4 regions of the Yersinia antarctica genome follow, and region 1 is predicted to be linked to each of the others. Evidence: predicted binding sites of a transcription regulator. Region 1 holds the regulator's gene; each other region holds the start of a gene.

Region 1 (3,207 bases):
GGTGATGGATTCGTACCTTGGTGGCGTTATAACCGTTCTGCGTTACCAGCATCACAGTAAGCAAAATCCAATAAGGTTTGGGTAGATGAATTAAGTTACCGATATAGCTACCTGCTGCCAGTGTTACGCCCAGACGAGCCGCTTCCCGCAGTGCACCTGATTTGAACGACAGATAGCTGATCAACGCCGGCCAGAAAGGTTGTGGTTGTTGGCTGGACATCAGGTCACGGTCATACAGTGGTCGCCGGTCACTCAATAGCTGGGTCACGTGGCTGATATGGTAGTAGTAGAATTGTGCGACCGGGTTGTCTGGGTGTGCCTGTGCGATGCTTGCCAGTTCTGTCAGACCATCATCGGCAGTGAAATGCTCATCAGCATGGTGGTGATAGAGAATGTCGTTGGCGATGCTGCGCATTTGAGCTGAGATTTTCTGGCAATTACGGCGTATCACGCTCTCAATCTGTGTCTGCTCCATTAACTCTTGTGCTTTTTCTGGCTGAATCAGGGCCGCAGTAATGTGCTCTTGCAAATCGAGAGCCATTTGGAACAATCCCAACAACCGTTTTTGTTCTTTCTTCGTGGTGTTATGAATCAGATTAAATTGCTGATAAAGCTGATTAATCTTGTCCATAATCGCCTGTTGTCTGTCCAGCAGCGGCGGTATCGATTTTTCCGGCTCAAGGTGCTGAGCAAACAGGCTGTATTTGGTGTCACAATAATCGGCTAGTAAGCGATAAAGCTGACTCAAAGGTTCGCGAATCGGTTGATCCTTGCAGAGTCGGAACCATAACCCGTTAAACACCCCATACCACAGTGTCCCTACGGCACACAGCAACGGGGCTTGCCAGATCGGAGCGCGGCCCACCATGCTGAGGCTGAAAATAGCAGCAATCAGTGCCGCGGGTAACAAATGGCCATTCAATTGGCTAATCGCCCCACTCACTCCTAGAACTAATGCCAGGCTGAGCATGACAGCAGGCAACGGAATACCCCATAGCAGCAGTTGCTGGGTTAGGAAGCTACTCACAGTAAACAGCGCGCCGCCGACCAGCAGACGCCGGAAAAAATGTTGGTGTGGTGTATCCAGTGAGGCAATGTTGCAACAGGCGGGTATCAGAGAAAACATCAAGCCCAGCCGAAGTTCGCCGAGAGCGAACCCTAATGCTGCAGGCAGGCAGAGCACTAATGTTTGGCGTAGTGCGTAATTAACTTCAGGATGATAAATAAGCCGTTGCCATTTCATAAAGGCCCCAGAAATTTATTGATCACAAAAGATTAAAAAACTGATGCCGACAGTATCGGCACCAGTTTAGGGGGAATTAACGGGTGCCGTAGACGACAATCGTTTTACCGTGTGCGGAGATCAGGTTTTGATCTTCCAGCATTTTTAGTATCCGCCCCACGGTTTCGCGGGAGCAGCCAACTATCTGACCAATTTCCTGGCGGGTAATTTTAATCTGCATCCCATCTGGGTGGGTCATGGCATCAGGTTGTTTTGCCAGATTAAGCAGCGTTTGTGCAATACGCCCAGTCACATCAAGGAAAGCAAGGTTGCCCACTTTCTCAGATGTAATCTGTAAGCGACTCGCCATCTGTGAAGATAGGCGCATTAAAATATCTGGATTGACCTGAATCAGCTGACGGAATTTTTTGTAAGAAATTTCAGCCACTTCACAGGCGGTTTTTGCTCTAACCCAGGCGCTACGTTCTTGGCCTTCTTCAAATAATCCAAGTTCGCCGATGAAATCTCCCTGATTAAGATAGGAGAGAATCATCTCTTTACCTTCCTCATCTTTGATAAGCACCGCAACGGAGCCTTTCACGATGTAGTAAAGCGTTTCGGCCTTTTCACCTTGGTGAATCAGCGTACTCTTCGATGGATATTTGTGGATATGGCAATGAGACAGGAACCATTCGAGAGTCGGGTCTGTTTGTGGCTTGCCGAGAACCATTCGCTGTTATCCTCTGTTGTTATCGCTGCCTAACATAACAGGGCTCAGAGTTCCCTGTACGGCGTGCTTATAAAATACACTTTCTCGTAGCATATTAATTTGCTCAACTGCCGAAAGGTATAGCCAAGATACGTACCGGGTAGAAACCCTCCACTGAGTATTGAGAAGCTACCCTATTTAATTCTAGAAACAACACTTTCGGTTCTGTTTGTAGCACAGGATGAAGCCAGTGTCTTGTGTTGTATCGCTTCAGCATGATGAACATCGGGTTACATTGCCAGTTTGTAAATGAAAGGGTAGTCTGGATCAGAAAATTTAACCGGGAGCAAGAGTTATGCAGGCACGTGTAAAGTGGGTTGAGGGGCTGACATTTTTGGGTGAATCGGCATCAGGTCATCAGGTGTTGATGGACGGTAATGCTGGAGACAAAGCACCGAGTCCGATGGAAATGTTATTAATGTCAGCAGGCGGTTGTAGCGCGATTGATGTGGTCTCTATTTTACAAAAAGGCCGCAATGATGTGCGTGATTGCGAAGTGACATTAACCTCGCAGCGTCGCGAAGAGGCACCGCGTCTATTTACGCAAATCAACCTGCATTTTATTGTCAGCGGCAAAGGTCTGACCGACAAAATTGTGGAACGAGCCGTTGAGCTGTCAGCAGAAAAGTATTGCTCCGTCTCACTGATGTTGGGTAAAGCGGCGACGATTACCCACAGTTTTGAGATCCGTGACATCGCCTAAGCAAACCCTTCGTACTTGAAGCTGCAGGGTTGTTAGCTGCGTTCGCTCACCCGAATCACTTACTTATGTAAGCTCATCGGGATGAGTTCGTTTGCTGCCTACCTGCAGCTCCAATTACTTTGGGTTGGGATAGAGTCAAATTATTTTTTTCTCTCCAGCCATTGCTATACTGCGGCTTCAAGAATGAAGGAGATTAACCGATTTTCTCCCCTTCCAGCAACTGCTGCACTAGCGGCGCCATAATCAGCTCCATTGCCAGCCCCATTTTTCCGCCGGGTACCACCAATGTATTGATATTAGAGATAAATGATCCTTGCAACATCGCCAGTAAGTAAGGGAAATCAATTTGATCCAAACCCCGGAAATGAATAACCACAAAGCTTTCATCCAGTGACGGAATCGCTTTGGCAGCAAACGGATTTGATGTGTCAACGGTTGGCACGCGCTGGAAGTTGATATGAGTGCGTGAGAACTGCGGCGTAATGTAGTTGATATAATCATCCATGGAGCGCA
Region 2 (3,207 bases), 3.0 Mb from region 1:
AGCAGGGCAATATCACCCGGCGCCAGTGTTAACAAGGTTTCGGTAGTAATACCTTCAAACAACCCATAATCTCGCTCGCTATCAAAATCCATCGTCGGGCGCTGGCCCTGTGTGGATGGCGACGCACCAATCACTTCACTACCTTCCAGCAAAATATGAATATCAATATAGTAACGGTGTAATTCAGGGGCTTGTTCATATAGTGGCTTGGTCGCGGCGATAATATGATTTAAGTAAATCTCACGCCCTTCGATTTCTTGCTCGCCCGCTGGCAGGTTAACCAAATCCATTTTGCAGATAGCCGCTAGGGTGCGGCGGATAACATCTGGATAGATTGGATTATTCGCCGCGCTTTTCAGTTCATCAAGTATCATAACTCTTCCTATATGCTTATGTGGCCCGCGCGTTTAGGCGCAATGACTCACGCTATTTTCATGCTCCAGCGCGGCAATACAGTGCTTAACCACACCGGCGACGTCGGGCGAAATATCTATCTGGATAACATCCGGTTCACTGATACCCGGTACTTCCAGGGTTGCAAATTGGCTTTGCAACAGGCTTTCAGGCATAAAATGCCCAGCGCGCTGCTGCATTCTGTGTAGCACCAAATCGTAATCACCGCTCAGCCACAGAAAACGTATCCCTTGATTGCTGGCACGCAAACGATCGCGATACTGCTTTTTCAGCGCCGAACAGACTAAAAAACCGACTTCATTTTTCTGTTGCAGGCTATAGGCCACATCACTTAACCGTTCTAACCAAGGAGCACGATCAACATCATTTAGCGGCTGACCTGAGGCCATTTTTTGGATGTTGGCGCGCGGGTGTAGGTCATCACCATCAATAAACTTGGCGTTAAGCGCTTGTGCCAGTGCTTGACCGACGCAGGATTTCCCCGTGCCGGATACGCCCATAACAATAATGCATTTCCCAGACATAATGTTCCTCTGTTCCCAGTCAATTGAAGCATTAACCAACGTTATTGATGGGACGAATAACGAAGGTCGCTAATCTCCCAATCACTTCAAGCGAAGGTTAAACTGCAACTAACATCCCGCCATCAACAAACAACAGATGACCATTCACGAAATCAGAGGCTTTGGAGGAGAGATAAACCGCAGCACCAATCAACTCTTCCGGGTCTCCCCAGCGAGCAGCCGGTGTCCGTTTACATAACCAATCAGTAAAGGCTTTATCATCTACCAACGCTTTTGTCATATCCGTTTTGAAATAGCCAGGTGCGATACCATTGACCTGAATATTATAGCGAGCCAGCTCAACACACATACCACGAGTTAGCATTTTTACCGCACCTTTAGAGGCGGCATAGGGGGTAATAGTGTCGCGGCCTAATTCGCTTTGCATCGAGCAGATATTGATAATTTTGCCGCGTTGACGTTTAACCATATAGCGGGATACGGCCTGTGAAACCAAGAATACGGACTTCTGGTTGACCGCAATCACGTCATCCCAATCTTTTTCTGGGAATTCAGTAAAGGCATGGCGGCGCTGAATGCCGGCATTATTAATTAAAATATCGATAGCACCGATGCTACTTTCTATTTGTTCAATGGCTTCATTAACCGCATCGTGATTAGTCACATTAAAGGCGGCAGCATGAGCAATAAAACCGCTAGCACGTAATTCCGCCACGGCTTTTTCCGCTCGTTCTGCGGTAATATCATTAATAATTATCTCTGCACCAAATTCGGCCAGGCCTTTCGCTAATAAAAAACCAATGCCTTGAGCAGATCCCGTAATTAATACTTTGCGGTTTTCTAACGAAAATAAATTCTTCATAATAAATTCCTGATGGAAATGGCGCTTATTAAGCGACATTATAAAATAAATATTATTGAATAATGACTGGGTGAAAACATGTGCATATCAAACCGTTTTCCGCTTGGGTAAACTGTGATGCAGATCACTTTAAATCATGTTACAACAAGCTGTTACCACATACGTGAGCGATATCCCCTTGATGAAGGGGAAATACTGCTGTTAGTCGGTTTTTTTGCTGTTTTATTGCAAGGTTTCAGTTTAACTTATTAATAATAAACTAGATTAATAATATGTCACCTGGCTGTTATTGTATTTTAAAGCAGTAACATGCTTTTCATTACACAAGCTAACAGTGCATAATCATATTACCCATTGCGCACTCTTGTTCCAGGTATTTGCCATGAAAAACCAGCGTGTTACGTTACAGGATATCGCGTTACTTGCAGGCGTGACCAAAATGACTGTCAGCCGCTACTTACGCACGCCGGAAAAAGTGGCTCCAGAGACGGCTGAGCGTATTGCTCAAGTGATGGCGGAGGTTAATTATGCTCCTGATTCTGAAGGGGAAAATGGTTTCAATCAAAAGATCCCGCGTATTGGTATCTTGATACCTTCCTTTAATAACCAGATTTTCTCTGACTTGCTGGCGGGTATTGAATCGGTAACCGCTGCCAGCGGCTATCAAACGCTGGTGGTTAACTATAACTATGATAAAGAACGTGAGGAGCAGCAGATCGTTAATCTGTTGTCCTGTCAGATCTCAGGTCTGATACTCACTGATTCAGAACATACCTTACGTGCTGATAAGTATTTGAATGCAGCCGAAATTCCGGTTGCACAAGTGATGGATTTAGAGCCACAGTTCAACCGTATTACCGTTGGTTTTAATAATTATCAGGCTGCTTACGATATGACAGCGACACTATTGGCCAGTGGTAAGCAGAATATTGTCTATTTTGGCTCGATGTCAGATGTACGAGATCGCAAACGTTATCAGGGATATAGCCAGGCGATGATAGATACAGGATTTACGCCATTGCATATCACTCCTAATAAGGTCTCTTCTGTCTCGATCGGGGCTGGGATGCTAGCTCTGGCACGACAAATGTATCCGCAGGTTGATGCTATTTTCTGTACTAATGATGATATGGCCGTCGGCGTGTTACAAGAATGTCTGAAAATAGGCATGGCGATACCGGCTGAAATGGCAATTTCGGGTTTCCATGGCTTAGATATCGGCCAGGCAACCACCCCGGTGCTGGCCAGTGTTACCACCCCACGGTTTGAAATGGGTAAAGTTGCAGCGGAAATTCTGATTAAGAAAATAAATAAAATCCCTACAATTGAACAGGTTGACCTGCATTACCGCATTTCACTCGGTGGGACTATCTGATCTTCTTATCACCGCTAGCAGCCATGGCTCTG
Region 3 (3,207 bases), 240 kb from region 1:
CCCTTATGTCAGTGATTATGCGATTTTAGTCACTTTTTCACAGCAGCTTACCAAATCTGTTGATGCCAGCTTGAGCCCGGCGATTGCTCAAATCAATGAGATTCGCGTGGCGCAGGATTATCTCGCCAAGCGTGATGCATTACAGCAGTCCGCAGGTGCATTGAACTTGTTAGTGCAACAGATTCGTACGGCAAAAACACAAGCCGATAGTGCGGTTGCTGCATTGAAACAGCCTGATGATTTGAAAGTGGTATTTAATAAAGCTTTCGATAATATTGTGACTCAGACAGCCAATGTGTTGATCCCAGCAGTGCCGGTGATTTCTGCTTTTGTGCAGGATCTGGCACAAGTTGGTGATTTCTTGCAGCAGCAGGGAACGCAGGTCACTTTCAATAATGGCGGCGTTCAATTCCAGACCCCACAGCAAGCAGCGCTATATAACACGATGATGGCTAATTTAGTCGCCAAGTATCCGGCGATGATGACGGCACAGAAGAGTGTTGCGAGTGTCATGCAGTGATGGTTTTGGTTGATTTGATTTGATTTGATTTGATTTGATTTGGTGATCGGTTCGGTTGTTAGGACTGATCGAGTTATTCTTTCGGTTAGTATTTGATAAGTGAATAAGTTCGGTTGTTAAAGTAACTGAATTTACTTAACCTGCGATGAACCAACCGGCAAAGGGGCCATAAGCGTGGCCCCTTGTGCAATCCCGCGCTTGCGCGAAATATTGCCCTGCGGATAAACCGTCCGCGTCTTTCGGGCTGACGAGCCAGCGCGTTCGCTCCTGCTCAAGCGCGCTTTTCGCGGGCTTCCATGCCCGCTCACTCTACCCTCACTCCTTGCCGGCAATATTCCTGATTGCGCTCAACGTCAAAACCATCGCTTTAGGTTTTGATTTTCTCTTTTGACTTTAAAAGCACATTTGAGCGAGGGAACCTGCGCAGCAGGCAAGCGATACGTGCGCAAGCGCGGATTGTTAAGGCCCACGCTTATGGGCCTTAACTCGGTTGAGGCGACTGAGCTAAAATGACCTCTGAGCGTTTATCAACCGAAACCTGATCCGAACCTAAGCACTAAACCCATATCAACCGAAACCCGCTCCAATAATGTGCCCCCTTCCCCCTGTTGTTTTATTACACATTTCTACCGAGAGTTGAGTCTGAGAGGTTATTAGCAGGGTGAATGTCTCATCTCCTCTCTACGAGCAAAAATAACTTGTGATTAACATCACATTTTCAAAACAAACTAACCCACGCAAAATGTGATTTATATCACTCTTATCGAGCTTTTTAGCTTAAAAATTCGTCGTCGTGGTTTTCTTACAGTCATTTAGTGTGATCTGCGTCAACAAACACACCCCTATAATAGGGGGTTTGGTGTGACTTATGTCACATAAATGCAGTGAGCTACGCGTGAATAAAGGAGCATGCTAGAGTTTGTTTTGCATACAGCGTGTTTGTATTCGATAGCACCGGCGGGTTTTGCAGAACTGCCTCAACAAAACAATTATATCGCGCTCTTATTGTTAGCGCGTACCAATAGGGGTGTTTTATGTTTTCACCAGACGCAAAGGTCAGAATTCAAAATTTTGGCCGATTCCTCAGTAACATGGTTATGCCCAATATCGGGGCGTTTATTGCCTGGGGTATTATCACCGCACTGTTTATTCCAACCGGCTGGCTGCCAAATGAAACACTAGCCAAACTGGTTGGCCCAATGATCACCTACCTGTTACCACTGCTGATCGGTTTTACCGGTGGCCGTTTGGTGGGGGGTGATCGCGGTGGTGTGGTGGGTGCTATCACCACCATGGGGGTTATCGTTGGTGCGGATATGCCGATGTTCCTCGGTGCGATGATTGTGGGTCCGCTGGGTGGCTGGGCAATCAAACACTTTGACCGTTGGGTTGAAGGTAAAATCAAAAGCGGCTTTGAGATGCTGGTTAACAACTTCTCAGCCGGTATCATCGGGATGTTGTTGGCGATTCTCGCCTTTATGGCGATTGGTCCACTGGTAGAAGTGTTGTCCCACGTGTTGGCTAAAGGCGTGCATATCATGGTGCAGCTTAACCTGCTGCCATTAACGTCTATCTTCGTCGAACCAGCTAAAATCCTGTTCCTGAATAACGCGATTAACCACGGTATCTTCTCACCTCTGGGTATCCAGCAGGCGACTGAAACCGGTAAGTCTATCTTCTTCCTGATCGAAGCGAACCCAGGCCCAGGTATGGGTGTGTTGATGGCTTACATGTTCTTCGGTAGAGGTAACGCTAAGCAGTCTGCTGGTGGCGCGGCTATCATCCACTTCTTCGGTGGTATCCACGAAATCTATTTCCCATACGTGCTGATGAACCCGCGCTTATTGCTGGCGGTTATTCTGGGCGGTATGACTGGTGTGTTCACTCTGACTGTGCTGAACGGCGGCCTGGTATCACCTGCGTCTCCTGGTTCTATCCTGGCAGTATTGGCGATGACACCTAAAGGTGCTTATTTTGCCAACATTGCTGCAGTTGCTGCTGCGTTTGCCGTCTCCTTCGTGGTATCCGCTATCTTGCTGAAAACCTCTAAAGTCAAAGACGACGAGGAAGACAGCCTGGAAGATGCAACTCGCCGTATACAAGATATGAAAGCGCAATCTAAAGGCGCACAAGCGGCGAATGCTGCCGCTGCCGCAGGCGACCTGACCACAGTACGTAAAATCATCGTAGCTTGTGATGCTGGTATGGGTTCTAGTGCGATGGGGGCCGGTGTGCTGCGTAAGAAAGTACAAGATGCGGGCTTGAGACATATCTCGGTGACTAACTGTGCTATCAACAACTTACCAGAAGATGTGGACTTGGTTATCACCCACCGTGATTTGACTGAGCGAGCCATGCGCCATGCGCCACAGGCACAACATATCTCGTTGACCAACTTCCTTGATAGCCAGTTGTACACCAACCTGACAGCACGTTTGGTGGAGGCGGCTAACACGACAGCAAGCACTCAGAAAGTGATTGAAACGCTGGACGATAGCTTTGAAGCCTCTGAAGCCAACTTGTTCAAGCTGGGCGCGGAGAATATTTTCCTCAATCAACACGCAGCCACCAAAGAGCAAGCTATTCGCTTCGCTGGTGAGCAGTTGGTGAAGGGCGGTTATGTTGAGCCGGAATATGTTGAAGCGATGCTGGAACGTGAAAAACTGACCTCCACCTATCTGGGCGAA
Region 4 (3,207 bases), 3.1 Mb from region 1:
GCGATGCCTACTTCCAACGTCATGATTTCCTGGCGAACGGCGGGCAGTTGAAACCGGAAGTCAATTCGAATGCACAAGCTATTCAGGGTGATTTGGACAGTATCGATTCAGCCAACTGATTCTGATACCTGATTCGAATAATAAAAAAGCGCCGAAAGGCGCTTTTTTATGGGCAAAGGAATTGCCAGTATCCGCTGATTAGAACGCGTAGTTAAAGTTCACGCCGTACAGCAGTGCCGTACCTTTAGAGTCGAACTGATAAGTAGTGCCGCCCACTGCCGCTGGTGTTTTTTCAGTAATATGCACGCTTTGGCCATGCATATAGGAAATACCAACATCCACTGAGGCATCTTTGTTGAAGGCGTAGGTAGTACCCGCACTGATCCAGAAACGGTCTTGGTCTGGAATTGAGATAGTGCGGTTATCTGCCGGAACCGGGCTGTCATCGAAGGCAATACCGGTACGGAAGGTCCAATTATCATCGTGATAATAAGTGGTACCCAGCGCGATACGGTAAGCATCATGGAAGCCTTCATGTTTTTCAAACAGTGTCTGGCCATTAGTGCCGGTTGCTTTCAGTTCTTGGAACTGACTCCAACTGGTGTAGGCCATGCTGTAGTGAATGGCCCACTGTGGTGCCACTTTGTTATAGCCGGACACTTCCCAGACTTCTGGTAGGTTCAGAGTTAAAGCACCCGGGATCGTATTACCGCCAGTGCCTCTTGGTGGTGGCAGTTGGTTGCTGAAATCGCCATCAAAGTCGATTTTCACTTTTGAGCGGTAAGTGAAGCTATAACGGTTTTCCTTATCAACTTCATACAGCACGCCCGCATTCCAACCATACCCCCACTCTTTACCTTCCATACGGGTAACTTCGGTATTAGCAGGGCGACCCGATAACGGACCAACTTCACCGAGATGGCGTACAATCTTCGCATCGGCGTACACTGCATTAAAGCCCAGGCCGAAACTGAAGTTTTCATTCAGGCGATACGCGGTACTCAGGTTCAGGTTGGCGGTTTTCAGATCAGTCTGACCGCCAAGGGAACCCGCAGGATAGTCGTCATTGAATTCAGTAGCCAAACCGTAGTTTGAGGTACCAGAGGCACCAATTGCCCATTGCTCATTCAGTGGCATAATAAAGTGGATATTTGGGATCCACTCTGAAGGCGCGATGTTATTGGCATCGGTACTTCTGCCTGAAATGGGGGATGTCCCACTAATATTGACGTCAGGATCAACATAAACAAAGCCGCCAGAGAAAGAAGGGCGGTCGAACAAAGTCATTGCTGCGGGGTTACGGCTACCAACTGATGCGTTGTCGGCAACGGCGCCTTCACCAGAGAAAGAACGCCCCAATGCAGCGGCTGAATATTCATTCAACTGGAAGCCAGCCGCAGAAACGTTCGACGATATGATTGCCACTGCAGCTGCCAGAGCTGATCGGGTAAACAGGTTTTTCTGGTTCATGACCAAAACCTCATTGTTTTAATTAATGTTACACACCGTAACAAGAGAATGCGGGATTGTAGGGTCCGTTATCGGTCAGACAAAGCAGACCAGTGGCTGAAGTATAGGTCCGACCTGTGTCAGTGTTGCAAGTATGTTTTGGGATTTGTTCAGTTTTGATTGCAAAAAATAGACGCAGTTAACAAAAAACTCACAATTTAGTATCAATTATTACATTATCAATGAATGAACATACAATTTGACTGTGACCTTTATCACTTAATAAGCCTATAAACAGTAAGTCCTAGTGCCAAGTGACCGACGGTAGTAAAATAATGACAGAGAAAATATTTTTTTTGCGCCATGCCTTTTTGTGCTATTTGCACTAACGAATTGGCAATTTGCACCTATTTTGAAATGTCCGTTGAGGAGAATTGAAGATGTCAGATGCAATTAATCGCTGTAGTGCGGAAGAAACTGCTGCCTGCTGCTGTATAGATGTTGGTACTATAATGGATAATACTGATTGCACGGCCTCTTACAGTTGTGTGTTTGACAACCGTACTGAAGCTGAAGCGATGCTGAAATCGCTGACCGAAAAAGCGCGTGCTGTTGAGTCAGAACCTTGCTTGATTGAGCATAAATTGGAAGAGAAGGACGGCGGTGTTTGTTTAACCATCGACTTTACTTTTGCCTGCCAGGCAGAAACCATGATTTTCCAGCTGGGTCTGCGTTAATTCATGCCGGTAGTCACCGCAACTCAGGTAAGTTGAACCGATCTCTAACGCGAAGCCTTTTGCTTCGCGTTTATTTTTGTCTAATTTCCTCTGTAAATTTATCGCGTTAGATTCATCATTCTTCCCCATCCCCAATTCATCTTTCCCACGATTTTGTCGCTAAAAGTTGCTCCTGCTCTCACTTTCCTGTTCTGTAGGTTTACCAAATGTAAATTTTTGGTTAAAAATAATTAGATCAGGTCAGACCTGTTATTTGTTATGCTTAACTAAAAGCCACTCTATTTATCAGGAGCGTTTATGAGTAAGCCATTACCGCTAGTGACGCGCCAGGGCGATCGCATTGCAATCGTCAGCGGCCTGCGGACCCCTTTTGCCAAGCAAGCAACTGCTTATCATGGCGTACCGGCCGTCGACTTAGGCAAAATTGTGGTCAGTGAGTTGCTGGCCAGAAGTGGCGTTGCTCCTGAGTTAATTGATCAACTCGTATTCGGTCAAGTGGTGCAGATGCCTGAAGCGCCAAATATTGCCCGTGAAATCGTGTTGGGTACCGGCATGAGTGTGCATACCGATGCTTACAGTGTCTCACGCGCGTGCGCCACCAGTTTTCAGGCGGTAGCCAATGTGGCAGAAAGTATTATTGCAGGCTCAGTCACGGTGGCGATAGCCGGTGGTGCCGATTCCTCTTCCGTGCTGCCAATTGGTGTCAGTAAAGCACTGGCGCGAACCTTGGTTGATGTTAATAAAGCGCGAACCCTCTCCCAGCGCCTGAAGTTGTTCAGCCGCTTAAAGTTACGCGATTTGCTTCCTGTTGCCCCGGCAGTGGCTGAATACTCTACCGGCTTGCGTATGGGGGATACCGCAGAGCAGATGGCAAAAACCTATGGTATCAGCCGTGAAGATCAGGATGCTCTGGCGCTACGATCGCACCAAATGGCAGCGATTGCCTGGCAGCAAGGGTTATTACACGATGAGGTGATGACGGCTTATATCCCGCCTTACCGTGATGCTATTACCGAAGATA

What was found. The regulator CRP, encoded in region 1, controls carbon source genes, mostly activating them, when cyclic AMP is high. The targets are predictions, from matches to a motif close to ATGTGANNNNNNTCACAT.
Positions count from the first base shown of each region.
Region 2: the regulator CRP is predicted to act here: its motif matches at 1,913-1,930, upstream of idnO (gluconate 5-dehydrogenase).
Region 3: the regulator CRP is predicted to act here: its motif matches at 1,380-1,397, upstream of ACWJJO_RS00165 (PTS mannitol transporter subunit IICBA).
Region 4: the regulator CRP is predicted to act here: its motif matches at 1,713-1,730, upstream of ACWJJO_RS15510 (YfcZ/YiiS family protein).

Region 1 is NZ_JBSJQF010000001.1:283,521-286,727, forward strand. It holds gene ACWJJO_RS01115 (YccS/YhfK family putative transporter) at 1-1,243, opposite strand, end outside; gene crp (cAMP-activated global transcriptional regulator CRP) at 1,320-1,952, opposite strand; gene ACWJJO_RS01125 (OsmC family protein) at 2,287-2,694, shown strand; gene ACWJJO_RS01130 (phosphoribulokinase) at 2,888-3,207, opposite strand, start outside.
Region 2 is NZ_JBSJQF010000001.1:3,259,545-3,262,751, reverse strand. It holds gene ACWJJO_RS15145 (NanQ anomerase/TabA/YiaL family protein) at 1-374, opposite strand, end outside; gene ACWJJO_RS15140 (gluconokinase) at 408-938, opposite strand; gene idnO (gluconate 5-dehydrogenase) at 1,036-1,800, opposite strand; gene ACWJJO_RS15130 (substrate-binding domain-containing protein) at 2,183-3,175, shown strand.
Region 3 is NZ_JBSJQF010000001.1:38,548-41,754, forward strand. It holds gene ACWJJO_RS00160 (DUF3053 domain-containing protein) at 1-520, shown strand, start outside; gene ACWJJO_RS00165 (PTS mannitol transporter subunit IICBA) at 1,555-3,207, shown strand, end outside.
Region 4 is NZ_JBSJQF010000001.1:3,343,689-3,346,895, reverse strand. It holds gene mlaA (phospholipid-binding lipoprotein MlaA) at 1-119, shown strand, start outside; gene fadL (long-chain fatty acid transporter FadL) at 199-1,470, opposite strand; gene ACWJJO_RS15510 (YfcZ/YiiS family protein) at 1,890-2,186, shown strand; gene fadI (acetyl-CoA C-acyltransferase FadI) at 2,484-3,207, shown strand, end outside.